DNA from 3 places in the Rhizobium zaerense genome. Region 1 is predicted to be linked to each of the others. Evidence: predicted binding sites of a transcription regulator. Region 1 holds the regulator's gene; each other region holds the start of a gene.
The links. Region 1 encodes PhoB, which activates phosphate uptake and scavenging genes when phosphate is short. Its sites were predicted from a motif close to TGTCATNNANCTGTCAT; they were not measured.
Positions count from the first base shown of each region.

Region 1 (4,208 bases):
GTCGAAGATGCAGATGGTGTTCCACCATGTTCTACCGCTCGCCATGCCAGGCATCCTCACCGGCACGATCATCGGCCTGGCGCACGCGCTCGGCGAAACCGCGCCGCTGCTCCTGATTGGCATGGTCGCCTTCGTCGCCAACGCGCCGACGACACCGCTCGATCCCTCGACGGCTCTGCCCGTACAGGTCTATATGTGGGCCAACGAGGCCGAACGTGCCTTCGTTGAGCGTACTTCGGGTGCCATCATCGTCCTGCTCCTGTTCCTGATCGTCATGAACATGGGCGCCATCCTCTTGCGTCGTCGCTTCGAGCGCCGCTGGTAAACGGAGTTAAACATCATGAACATGTTGACGGAAGCTGCAGTTGAAAAGGCGCTGGATCGCAAGATGAGCAACGTCCCGTATAAGATGATCGGAAAGGAAGTCTCGGTTTACTATGGCGAGAAGCGCGCGCTTTTCGATGTGAACCTGAACGTCCGCGAAAACACCGTAACCGCCCTGATCGGCCCGTCCGGCTGCGGCAAGTCAACCTTCCTGCGGTGCCTCAACCGCATGAACGACACGATCGACGGCTGCCGCGTCACCGGCAAGATCACGCTTGATACCGACGATATCTATGATCCCGATATCGACGTCGTCGAACTTCGCGCCCGCGTCGGCATGGTCTTCCAGAAGCCGAACCCGTTCCCGAAGACGATCTACGAAAACGTCTCCTACGGCCCGCGCATCCATGGCCTTGCCAAGTCGAAGGCCGACCTCGACCAGATCGTCGAGACCAGCCTGCAGCGCGCCGGTCTCTGGAACGAAGTCAAGGACCGCGTGCATGAATCCGGCACCGGCCTGTCCGGCGGTCAGCAGCAGCGCCTCTGCATTGCCCGTGCCGTTGCCGTCAGCCCTGAGGTCATCCTCATGGACGAGCCCTGCTCGGCGCTCGACCCGATCGCCACCGCCAAGGTCGAGGAACTGATCCACGAGTTGCGCGAGAACTACACGATCGTCATCGTCACCCACTCCATGCAGCAGGCCGCGCGTGTCTCGCAGCGCACCGCCATGTTCCACCTTGGCAATCTTGTCGAGGAAAACGACACCGACAAGATGTTCACCAATCCCGACGACCCGCGCACCCAGGACTACATCATGGGTCGTTTCGGCTGATTTTGGCGACACCAAGCCTTCCCGTTATTCGAGGATAAAGCCCCATGGCATCGACACATATTTATTCTGCTTATGATGATGATCTGAAGTTCCTGTCCAGGCGGATTTCCGAAATGGGCGGTCTGGCCGAGCAGATGGTCGCCGAATCCGTCCGGGCGCTCGTCAATGGCGATACCGCGCTGGCGCAGAAGGTCATCTCCGACGACGTGATCCTCGATCACGCCGAACGCGAAATCGGCGACAAGGCGATCGTCACCATTGCCCGCCGTCAGCCGATGGCTGCGGACCTGCGCGAAATCATGGGTTCGATCCGCATCGCCGCCGATCTCGAACGCGTCGGCGACCTCGGCAAGAACACTGCCAAGCGCGTCATCGCCGTCCAAAGCACCGGCGTTCCCCGCAAGCTCGCCCGCGGCCTCGAGCATCTGTCCGAGCTGGCGCTCGTCCAGCTCAAGGAAGTGCTCGACGTCTACACCAATCGTTCCGCCGACAAGGCGAATGCGATCCGCGAACGCGACAACGAGATCGACGCGATGTACACCTCGCTGTTCCGCGAGCTCCTGACCTACATGATGGAAGATCCGCGCAACATCACCAGTTGCACGCATCTTCTCTTCTGCGCCAAGAACATCGAGCGCATCGGCGACCACGCCACCAACATCGCCGAAACGATCTTTTACATGACGACAGGCGCGCAGCCGGAAGGCGACCGTCCGAAGGACGACAGCGCCAACACCGTCGGCGCGGTCACGGAATAACCGTCCGGGCCAGGCGCCCGGACCAGTCAATTGCGTGCGCGCCCGTCCGGGCGCGCAAAGAGGTCGCAGCCAATTTCTGAGTTTGCGCAGGATGCATTGCTTAAATCACCCCCGGTTTAAGGATCATGCGCGAGGAGACCGATACGCATGATCCCGAGAGTTGCAGTTGTTGAAGACGAGGAAGCCCTCAGCGTGCTTCTTCGCTACAATCTCGAAGCGGAAGGCTTCGAGGTCGATACCATCCTTCGTGGCGACGAAGCCGAAATGCGGCTTCAGGAGCGCACGCCAGATCTTCTTATCCTCGATTGGATGCTGCCCGGGGTCTCCGGCATCGAGCTTTGCCGGCGGCTGCGCATGCGGCCGGAAACCGAGCGCCTGCCGATTATCATGCTGACGGCGCGCGGCGAAGAGAGCGAGCGTGTCCGCGGATTGTCGACGGGCGCCGACGATTATGTCGTCAAGCCCTTCTCGACTCCCGAACTCGTTGCCCGCGTCAAGGCGATGCTGCGCCGCGCCCGTCCCGAGGTGCTGTCGACGGTGCTGAAATGCGGTGACATCGAGCTCGACCGCGAAACTCATCGCGTCCATCGCAAGACCCGTGAAGTCCGCCTCGGCCCCACCGAATTCCGCCTGCTGGAATTCCTGATGTCGTCGCCGGGCCGGGTCTTCTCCCGCTCGCAGCTGTTGGATGGCGTCTGGGGCCACGATATCTATGTCGACGAGCGCACCGTCGACGTCCATGTCGGCCGCCTGCGCAAGGCGCTGAATTTCTCCAACATGCAAGACGTCATCCGCACCGTCCGCGGCGCCGGCTATTCGATGGAAGCCTGAGGGCTTTCGTTCTGGGTGAGGGGGACGTGCCCTGCGAAAGGTTGGTGGGGACGGAGAAGGTTGCGGCACAATCTCTTCTCCCCTCGGGGAGAAGGTGCCGGCAGGCGGATGAGGGGGCCACACGGCACACTCTTTCCGTGATAACCTATCCCACATGCCGAACGGCTGCGCCCCGAACACGGTCGAAACGACGCCAACGCGGTCGAAGCCCTCATGGTGTTATAAGAAAGACCGGCTTCCCCGGCCCCCCTCATCCGCCCTACGGGCACCTTCTCCCCGAGGGGAGAAGAGGGAATCGAGATGTTGCGGCATGTCCCTTCGCCCCTTTGAGAACCGGAGGAAGGGTCGAGACCCATGGCGCGACCCTGGTTGGTGGCGGCAGCCGGATAAGGGCAAGTCGGCGTTCTCAACGAACTGAACGCCCGACAGCTTCCATCCAATTACAAAAAAACGGGCCACTTGGCCCGTTTCGTCATTCTAGCAATGATCACCCGCTCAGCTGGCCCGGGCTGCCGCCCGGCGGCGTTCGTTGACCGGCTGGTAGGCAAGCTTCTGGTGATAGCCGCAATAAGGCGAATTGTCGGGGGATTCGCAGCCGCAGAAATGGAAGTCGTCCTTCAGCGGATCGCCGACCGGCCACTTGCAGGTGCGTTCGGTCAGCTCCGTCAGGCCGAGGCGTCGCGAAATCGGCACGACCACATTGCCTCTCGGCACGTATTCCATTTCCTCGATCGTTTCGATCTCGATCTCTTCCTTCAGCATGGTCGCGCCCTGCTGGCGGGTAACGGTGCGGGTGGTGACCCGTGAGGCGTAGTTCGGCGCGCGCGGCGCCGAGGTATTGCGCTTCGGCGTTCGCGCCGCGGTGTTGGTGCCGCCGGCCTTGGCACGGCCGGGAAGGCACAGCCGGTGCACTTTGCCGATGACCGCGTTTCTGCTGACCCCGCCAAGCTGCGCAGCGATCTGGCTGGCGCTCAGTCCTTCGGCCCAAAGTTTCTTGAGTTTCTCGACCCGCTCGTCTGTCCAGTTCATGCCCTGTCTCCACCTTCTGCGTTGGTGATGGCAGAATCCCTCACCGTTGTCCCGGGAGCTCCGAAACAAGAAACGCTTGATCAATTTTGGTGACTAGTTCCGCCGCATGCAGTCTAGTAATTGATCTTTAACCTAGTGTGAGCCTGACTCCGTGACAAGAGTCGCATGAATCCGGATGAATCGAATTCGTAGTTTTCCCCAACTTGCTGCCCCTGCGTGTCATTTCTGCAATAATGCCTGTTGATGACTGGAAATGCCGCTGTACACTCTTGCTGCATACGCTAAGGGCGCCGTTTTGTTGACATTGCAGCGCGAAAAGGAAATAGTGCCACTCGCCGCCGCAAGGCGGCATTTTTGATTTTTCGGGCCTGGTTTCCTTAGCCGGAGTCATTGCCCGGCAACTTTGATGGAGATCGCGCCATGGCTGAAGCCGC
Region 1 covers NZ_CM132690.1:4,882,594-4,886,801, reverse strand. Annotated here, with positions in the region: gene pstA (phosphate ABC transporter permease PstA) at 1-325, shown strand, start outside; gene pstB (phosphate ABC transporter ATP-binding protein PstB) at 341-1,156, shown strand; gene phoU (phosphate signaling complex protein PhoU) at 1,201-1,914, shown strand; gene phoB (phosphate regulon transcriptional regulator PhoB) at 2,062-2,745, shown strand; gene ACS4RR_RS24125 (GcrA family cell cycle regulator) at 3,241-3,774, opposite strand; gene ACS4RR_RS24120 (aspartate aminotransferase family protein) at 4,195-4,208, shown strand, end outside.

Region 2 (4,208 bases), 610 kb from region 1:
GCGCCGGCTATCAGCCCGGAGAGCCGAATTTCGTCGCCATCCAAGGCTGGAACGCCGCCAGCGTCTACCAGCAGGCGATCGCCTATATCGGTCAGCAGATCGACGGCAGATAGGCTCTCATCGATAAGAATACTCGAAACGCCGCTGCGATATGCGGCGTTTTTCATACGCGGGAATCAAAGCCGCCGCCGGACAATCGCCACGCTGATCAAAACGTCGGTCGTGCGCGACCAATTGACGGCGAGCTTAGCAACAATCCTTAAAAAACTGATAAACCGGAATATCCCTAGATTTCGGGACGAATGAAGTCGCGTGTCTCGGCGTCCATGACCCAGAGTTCACCGGTCGAAATGTCGAACCAGGCGCCGTGGAGATGAAGGCTTCCCGCTTCCTCGAGAGCCTTGATGTCGGGGAAGCTTCTGAGATTGTTGATGGAATTGCGGATGGAGACACGCTCAAGCGCCGTCTGCCGCTCGGCCGCCGTCATCACGTCGTTGCTCTGGATCTGCTCGGCGGCCGGTCTGACCAGCGACATCCAACGGCCGATGAAATCGCCAGGCGACAGCGGTTCGGCATTCGGGTCGAGCGCTGCGCGGATGCCGCCGCAGCGTCCATGGCCCATCACGACGATATCCGAGACCTTCAGCGCCTGTACCGCAAATTCGAGCGCGGCCGAGGTCGAGTGGAAATGGCCGTCCGGCTCGTAGGGCGGCACCATGTTGGCGACGTTGCGAATGACGAAGAGCTCGCCCGGACCGGCATCGAAGATCAGCTCCGGTGCCGCGCGGGAATCCGAACAGGCAATGACAAGCGTATGGGGGTCCTGACCGTTTTCGGCAAGCTGCCGATACCTGTCGCGGGCGTCGGCATAACGCCCGTTCATGAAGTTGCGATAGCCGTCCAGAAGAGGTGTTGGAAAACGCTGCATGCTTCTGGATTAGCGCGCGCGGAAGACAAGATCAACTGCTGCACTGCAAAATGAACATATCGGCAAATGCGTCATTTTTTCCGCCGCTGCGCCGGGTGCATGAGCCGGCGCATCTGCACCATGGCCATCGGCGTCGAAAGGCTGGAAGCATCGCTTGCCAGCATCAACTCGTTGCTGCCGCGCTTGACGGCACGCGCAAGAACCTCGAAGACGCTGGCGGTGGCAAGCTGTAGCGCCTTTTCGTCCTCGAGCCCGGAAAGCAGGCGCGACAGGAAGACGGCGGCCAGCAGGTCGCCGAGACCATTCGGCGGGTTTTCGACGACGCGGTGCTCGGCAAGAAGCGCGTGGCGACCGGACAGATAAAGATTGCCGGTACCGCCCGCCATCATCGGCACGGCTGAAGTGACGAGCATGCGCGATGGTCCGAGCGCGAGCGCCGCCTCCATGATCGTGCTGTTGTCTTCGAGGGCCGCCCCCGAAAGCCATGCGAGCTCGTAGCGGTTCGGCGTCGCCAGCGAGGCGAGCGGAATGAGATGATCGCGAATGGCCTCTGCGGTCGCTTCCGGCACATAAAGTCCGCCGAGATCGCCCATGACAGGATCGCAGACATAAAGCAGCTCAGGATTGTTTTGCCTGAGCGCACCGATCAGCCGGGCGACGGAGCGCGCCTGGGCGGCATTGCCGAAATAGCCTGAAAGCACTGCCTTGACTTCGCCGATCCAGGGCGCGCGGATCAGATCGTCGATCGCCGCGTCGAAATCCGCTTCGGCGAAAGTCAGCCGTGTCGAGCGGCCGTGGCCGGGATGCCAAGGCAGCACGATGGTCGGCAGCGCCCAGACCGGATGACCGAGCGTCTCCAATGCAAACACCGCCGCCCGATTGCCAACCGAGCCCCGGACCACATGGCTCGAAATGACGATGACTGCGCCCGCTGCATTTTCCGACATGATACCCAAGATCCGAATGATGACCGCGTTTGATGATCTTTTTGACGCCACGCTGTCAACCATTCTTCACGCGAGCATGGAAATGTCCGGCGGAACGAAAAACCGGAAGACGCGACTTTCGCTTTCGTTTGGCAAAGAAATCGGAAAATTTCTTACAAACTCTCGTTTCCAGCGCCAATAAAGCGTCAAAACAATCCTTCGGACCTCTCTTTTAGAGATTTTTTCGAAGAATCTTCTGCTAGCTTGCAAAAAATCAGACATTGAGGGAGGCGATCCATGGCTGCCAGAAACAATCCGAAACGGGAAAAGCAGATCGAAAGCGCGCGCAAGATCGCCAAGGCGACAGGCGAGGCGCATCTCGATCCGGCAATTCTCTTCGGCCGGGCAAGCAATGACGATCTCGAACTCTATACGCCGGAAATGCTGGCACTCTCCGCCGTGCATTCGGCAAAGGAACTCGCCGCCTGGAACGGCAAGGCGCCCCGCGTCAGCATCGACACGATTGCCGATGTGACGCCTGGTGGCATCGCGGTCTCGGTGCTGTCAGTCACCGACCAGAATATGCCTTTTCTGTTTGAATCGGTCATGGGCGAAGTGACGAGCACCTATCGCGACCTATTCATGGCCGTGCATCCCATCCTGGTCATGGAGAAGGGCAAGGCGCCGGCGCTTTATTCTGCCGATCACCCGAGCGATCCGGCCAACCGCGTCAGCCATATCCAGCTTCATGTTGCGCCGCTCAATTCCGCCCAGGCGGCCGATCTCGTCAAACGCATCGAAAAAGTGCTCGAACAGGTCCGCCTGTCGGTGTCCGACTGGAAGCCGATGCTTGCCAAGCTCGACGGGGTGATCGCCGAGCTTTCGGCGAATGCCGCCGGCCGTAGGAAGGCCGAACATGCCGAGGCGGTGGCCTTCCTGACCTGGCTGCGCGACGAGAATTTTACGTTTCTCGGCATGCGCGAATATGTCTATTCGGGCAAAGGCGCTGACGCCAAGGTTGAGCGCGACAAGGGTGCTGGCCTCGGCATCCTCTCCAATCCCGATGTTCTGGTGCTGCGCACGGGCAAGGACGCTGTGACCACCACGCCTGAGATCCTCGCCTTCCTCGACGGCCCCGACTTTTTGATCGTCACCAAGGCCAATGTGAAATCGATCGTCCATCGCCGCGCCTATATGGATTATGTCGGCGTCAAACGTTTCGACGCCGAGGGCAACGTCACCGGCGAACTGCGCGTCGTCGGCCTTTTCACCTCGACGGCATATACGTCGCTTGCCTCCGAAATCCCGCTGCTGCGGTCCAAGATCGAGAAGGTGAAGGAACATTTCGGCTTCGATCCGATGAGCCATTCGGGCCGCATGCTCGACAACACGCTGGAATCCTATCCGCGCGACGACCTTTTCCAGATCGACACGACGCTGCTCGCAAGTTTTGCCGAGCAGATCAACGACCTGGCCGATCGGCCGCGCGTGCGCGTCCTGCCGCGCATCGACCATTTCGACCGCTTCGTCTCGGTGATCGTCTACGTGCCGCGCGAGGAATATGACTCGATCGTCCGCGAACGGATCGGCACCTATCTGAAGACCGTCTATGACGGCCGTGTCTCTGCCTATTACCCGGCTTTCCCGGAAGGGGGCGTGGCGCGCGTGCATTTCATCATCGGCCGCTCCGGCGGTAAGACGCCACGCATTCCGCAGGCAAAGCTCGAGCAGGTGATCCGCGAGATCACCGCCCGCTGGGACGACCGTTTCGAGGCGCTGGCCGGGGCCAAGGCGCCGAAGATATCAGTCGACCAAGCCTTCCAGGATTCCTTCACTCCGGAGGAAACCGTGGCAGACCTCGCCGATATCGGCGCCTGCGCCGCCGGCGAGCCGCTGCGCATCCAGTTCTACCATCGTCAGGAAGAACAGGGCCGCGTCCTTTCCCTGAAGATCTTTCACGCCGGCGGCCAGCTGGCGCTGTCGCGCCGCGTGCCGCTTCTCGAGAATCTCGGCTTCAATGTCGTCAGCGAACGCACCTTCGACATCGGGGTACCGGCCGCCGATGGAGAAAAGAAACTCGTCGTGCTGCACGATATGGAACTCGAGGCCCGCAATGGCGGAGAGATCGATCTGCAGCGTTACGGCGCCGCCCTCGAGGAAGGCTTCGTCGCCGCCTTCGCCGGGACGATCGACAATGACAGCTTCAATCGGCTGATCCTTTCAGCCGGTCTCTCCGCGCGCGAGACGAACGTTCTGCGTGCCTATGCGCGTTATCTCCGCCAGGCCGGCATCGCCTATTCGCAGGATTATATCGCAACGACCCTCGACAAATATCCTGGTGTCGCCGCTGCTAT
Region 2 covers NZ_CM132690.1:553,906-558,113, reverse strand. Annotated here, with positions in the region: gene ACS4RR_RS02735 (lytic murein transglycosylase) at 1-113, shown strand, start outside; gene ACS4RR_RS02730 (carbonic anhydrase) at 287-928, opposite strand; gene pdxY (pyridoxal kinase PdxY) at 1,000-1,875, opposite strand; gene ACS4RR_RS02720 (NAD-glutamate dehydrogenase) at 2,152-4,208, shown strand, end outside.
Region 2: ACS4RR_RS02720 (NAD-glutamate dehydrogenase) is a predicted target of PhoB. The motif match lies at 1,929-1,945, and genes of this name have one in related genera.

Region 3 (4,208 bases), 1.7 Mb from region 1:
CGCCCGTAATAGTGGATTTGAGATTCATCTGGTTGAACTCCCCTCTTCTTGTTCCGCAACAGACCGGAAACGGAGATTAACTGTTGCTTAAAGAACTATCGGGTGCTGCAGCGCGAAAACACATACGTCGATTGACGTAGGCGCCGGGGGCAAACAGGCAGCAGGCCGGGAGAGGTGGCATCCCCCACCGCGGGAGATGCCCTGTCGATTCTCTGGGAGGAATTATCCGTCGATCGTCAAGACGATCGACGTGGGACCGTAAGAGAGGCTCGCCCTATGGCCTGCGACGGTCAGCTTTTCGAGGGCGCCAGTCACGACGCTCGCCTTCAGGATCTCGATCTTCGTTCCGGGCGTCGGGACAAACCCGTCGGCAAGCGTCACATCGAGCTCGCCGGCCAGCACCGCCTTGCCATGGACGATCAGCGTACCCTCGCCGTTCGCGCCTAGCCTCGGCTTCAACACGGCCGTGGCAAGCTGCTGATAGTCGCCGCCGACGGTCACGGGCTTTTCCGCCGCCAGAACGAGCGAACCGCGGTCGGCCGTCAGGCCGCCTGTACCGAAGGCCGACGGCGATAGGGCCATCAGTGCGCCCTCTTCCAGCACGGTACCGCCGGTATAGCTGTTGGCGCCCGACAGCTCGAGAATGCCGCTGCCGTGCTTCACCAGCCTGCCATTGCCGGTGATGTCGTTCCGCCAGGTGTCGATCGAATTGAAACCGCCCTTTGCCGCGTCCATCGTCACGGTCACGTCCTGTTCGAACGCACCGTAACCGTCGGCCGCCGCAAAGAGGTTGAGACGGCCGTAACCTTCCGCATCGTCGAGCAGCGGGTAGCCGGAGGCGATCTCCGTCGACTTCAGCACGGCGCGGCGCTGCTCGCCGCCCAGATAGGGCAGACGCGTTTCGAGAAGCGCTTCGGCGCCCTGCGGCACGCGCGCCGGCTGATCGGTCGCATGGATCGTCGGCAGGCCGTAGCTCAAGCGCTGCAGCACGTAGGCGCGATTGGCGTCATGATCGGCGAAACGGTCTGCGGCCAACGGTGCTGCATGGGCCGCAACCTCGAGTGCACCCGCATCCGCAACGCCTGACTTGGCGACGAGCCATGACTGCGCTTGGGCGTAGGCATCGCTCTTCAGCGCGGCATTGTCGGCGTTGTTCAGATTGTAGACGACCGTAGCTGTGCCGAGCATGCGGCCGCCTATCACGTCGAGAGGAGAATGCATGCCGGCGAGGATGCGGTCTTCGCCCAGCTCGCTGGCACGCGTGATCATTTCCTGAAAGCGTTGCGGCACGAGATAGGCCATGGCCAGTGCATCCCGCCAGGCTTCCGCCGTATGCCCGCTCGGGAAACCGCCGTCCTCGGCCGGCTTGCCGCCCTTGGCCGGCTCCAGCGTTGGGACGACCGATACGTCCTGGCTCCAGCGGTAGGGGCGGGCATATTTGAAATAGCGTTTGGCCGGCTCTGTCGAGCCGTCACCGCTGGCGGCGTTGATGAAGTCGATAGCAAGTCCCATGTCGGGGTTGGCGTCGATCTTGTTTTCCGCGTCCGGCTTGCTGCCGGCGCCGCGATTGTTGCCCTTGTCATCATATTTGACCGTCGTCGCATCGGCTGCCACCTCGGTGATCGTGGTGGTCTGCTTCGAGCCGGCCTTCCAGGCATCCGTCAGCGGACCGAGGCCATCGACGATGCTGGCATTCTTGCCGCGCCGATCGTCGAGATAGGCGGCGACGGCCTGATCGGCCGTCCGCGCCCGCGTCGCTTTGACGACATAGGCGATGTTGGCGTCATGGACGGCCTGGTTGACGATATGGCCGTCGGTCTTGCTGGACGGAATGCCGTCCCAATCCGTCTTGGCGACCGCCGGGCAATTATCCTTGGCCGGGGCTTCGACACCCGCATCGACGAAAGGCGTGCGCGGGGTCCAGATTTCGAGGAAGCCGGAGAGAAGATGAACGGCGGCATTGGTGTCCACCGCCGAGAAGCAGGCGTCACCGCGTTTGTTGGTGTTTCCGGCCTGCGCATAAGGCGCTTTCGCCGCCGTCGCCTGCTCGGCGCTGGCAAGTGATGGCACGATGGAAAGAAGGCAGACGAGGGCGGTGCTCAGGCGGCAAAGGCTTAAAACAGACATGGTGATACCCGAAATGTTTGAACGAACGCCGGGAGAGTTAGAGCTCTCATGTGACAGATCAATTGCAAAAATATTGCCATTCTGTGAACCTGTCGGTGCCCGCCTCTTGCCTTTCCCAACCATCCCGCCAAAACTGCCGGAGAGACGATGAGCCCAACCGGAATGCCGGAAAGGAAGACATGGCAGCGCGCCAACGCATCATTCCGGTGAGACGCGAATACAATCGCTGGGTCGCCAACCAGACGCTGGAAGATTACGCGTTGCGCTTCACCGCAAAGAGCGCTCGCCATTTCTCCTCGCAGCGGATCTCGCAGACGGCGATCGGCGCGATCTCCTTTCTGGCGCTGGAGGCGATCGGCGGCGCGATCACTCTTTCCTACGGCACGACCAACGCCTTTTACGCCATTATCGTCGCCTCGGTCGCCATGCTGGCGATCGGCCTGCCGATCAGCCGCTACGCCATCCGCCACGGCGTCGACATCGATCTTCTGACGCGTGGCGCGGGCTTCGGCTATATCGGCTCGACTATCACCTCGCTGATCTATGCGAGCTTCACCTTCATGCTGTTTGCGATCGAGGCATCGATCATGTCCGGCGCGCTGGAGCTCACCCTCGGCATCCCGCTCTGGATCGGCTACATCATCAGCGCCGTCATGGTAATCCCGCTGGTGACGCACGGCGTGCGGCTGATCAGCAAGTTCCAGCTGATGACCCAGCCCTTTTGGATCGTGCTGAATATCCTTCCCTTGATCTTCATCGCCTTGTCGGACTGGGAAAAATTCGATCTCTGGCGCGCCTTCGCCGGCATCCGCCATGCCTCCGGTCCGCCCGGCACCATCGCCGAATTCGATCTGGTGGAATTCGGCGCTGCCTCCGCCGTCATCCTGGCGCTGATGTCGCAGATCGGCGAACAGGCCGACTTCCTGCGCTTCCTGCCGCCGGACCCGCAGCGCAAGTGGCGCCACCGCCTGGCGATCTTTCTCGCCGGGCCCGGCTGGGTCATCATCGGCGCGCCGAAGCTGCTTGCCGGTTCATTTCTGGTCGTGCTGACCTTCACCTCGGGCGTCCCCCTCGATCGCGCCGCCGACCCGGCGCAAATGTATCTGACCGCCTTCGGCTACATGGTCCCCTGGCACAATGCCGCGCTGCTGTTGATGGCCGCTTTCGTCGTCGTCTCGCAGCTGAAGATCAACGTGATGAACGCCTATGCCGGCTCGCTCGCCTGGTCGAACTTCTTCTCGCGGCTGACCCACAGCCATCCCGGCCGCGTCATCTGGCTGGTGTTCAACGTCGCAATCGCCCTGCTTCTGATGGAACTCGGCATCTACCGGCTGCTGGAGGAAACACTCGGCATCTTCTCGATCATTGCGATGGCCTGGCTCTGCACGATCTCCGCTGATCTCTTCATCAACAAGCCGCTGGGCCTTGCTCCCCCGGGTATCGAGTTCAAGCGCGCCCATCTCTACGACATCAACCCCGTCGGCCTCGGCGCCATGACGTTGTCGGCGGCCGTATCGCTGATCGCTCATTTCGGCGCCTTCGGCGATATTGCCGCCTCGCTCGCGCCCTATATCACCCTCGTCGTCGCATTGATCGCCTCGCCTGTCATCGCCTGGGCGACCAAAGGCAAGTTCTATCTCGCCCGCAAGCCACGCCACAGCTGGAAGAACCTGACGAGCATCACCTGCTCGGTCTGCGAACATCCCTTCGAACCGGAGGACATGGCCTGGTGTCCGGCCTATGCCGCACCGATCTGCTCGCTCTGCTGTTCGCTCGACAGCCGCTGCCACGACATGTGCAAGCCGGCCGCCCGTTTCAACGCCCAAGTCGGCACCGTCGCCAAGGTGCTGCTGCCTCAGACCATCATCGAGAAGCTGACGACACGCCTCGGCCGCTATGGCGTCGCCGTCGTGCTGGCATTGACGGCCATCGGCGCCATCCTGGCGATGATCGCCCATCAGGTCGCCGCCGCCTCGCCTGAAACGGCCGAGGTCGTCAACCGCACCATCCTCATCGTCTTCTTCGTCTTCTCGGTGATATCAGGCGTCGTCTGCTGGTTCTATGTGCTTGCCCATGACAGC
Region 3 covers NZ_CM132690.1:1,626,490-1,630,697, reverse strand. Annotated here, with positions in the region: gene urtA (urea ABC transporter substrate-binding protein) at 1-28, opposite strand, end outside; gene ACS4RR_RS07705 (acid phosphatase) at 223-2,127, opposite strand; gene ACS4RR_RS07700 (hybrid sensor histidine kinase/response regulator) at 2,307-4,208, shown strand, end outside.
Region 3: ACS4RR_RS07705 (acid phosphatase) is a predicted target of PhoB. The motif match lies at 2,178-2,194, and genes of this name have one in related genera.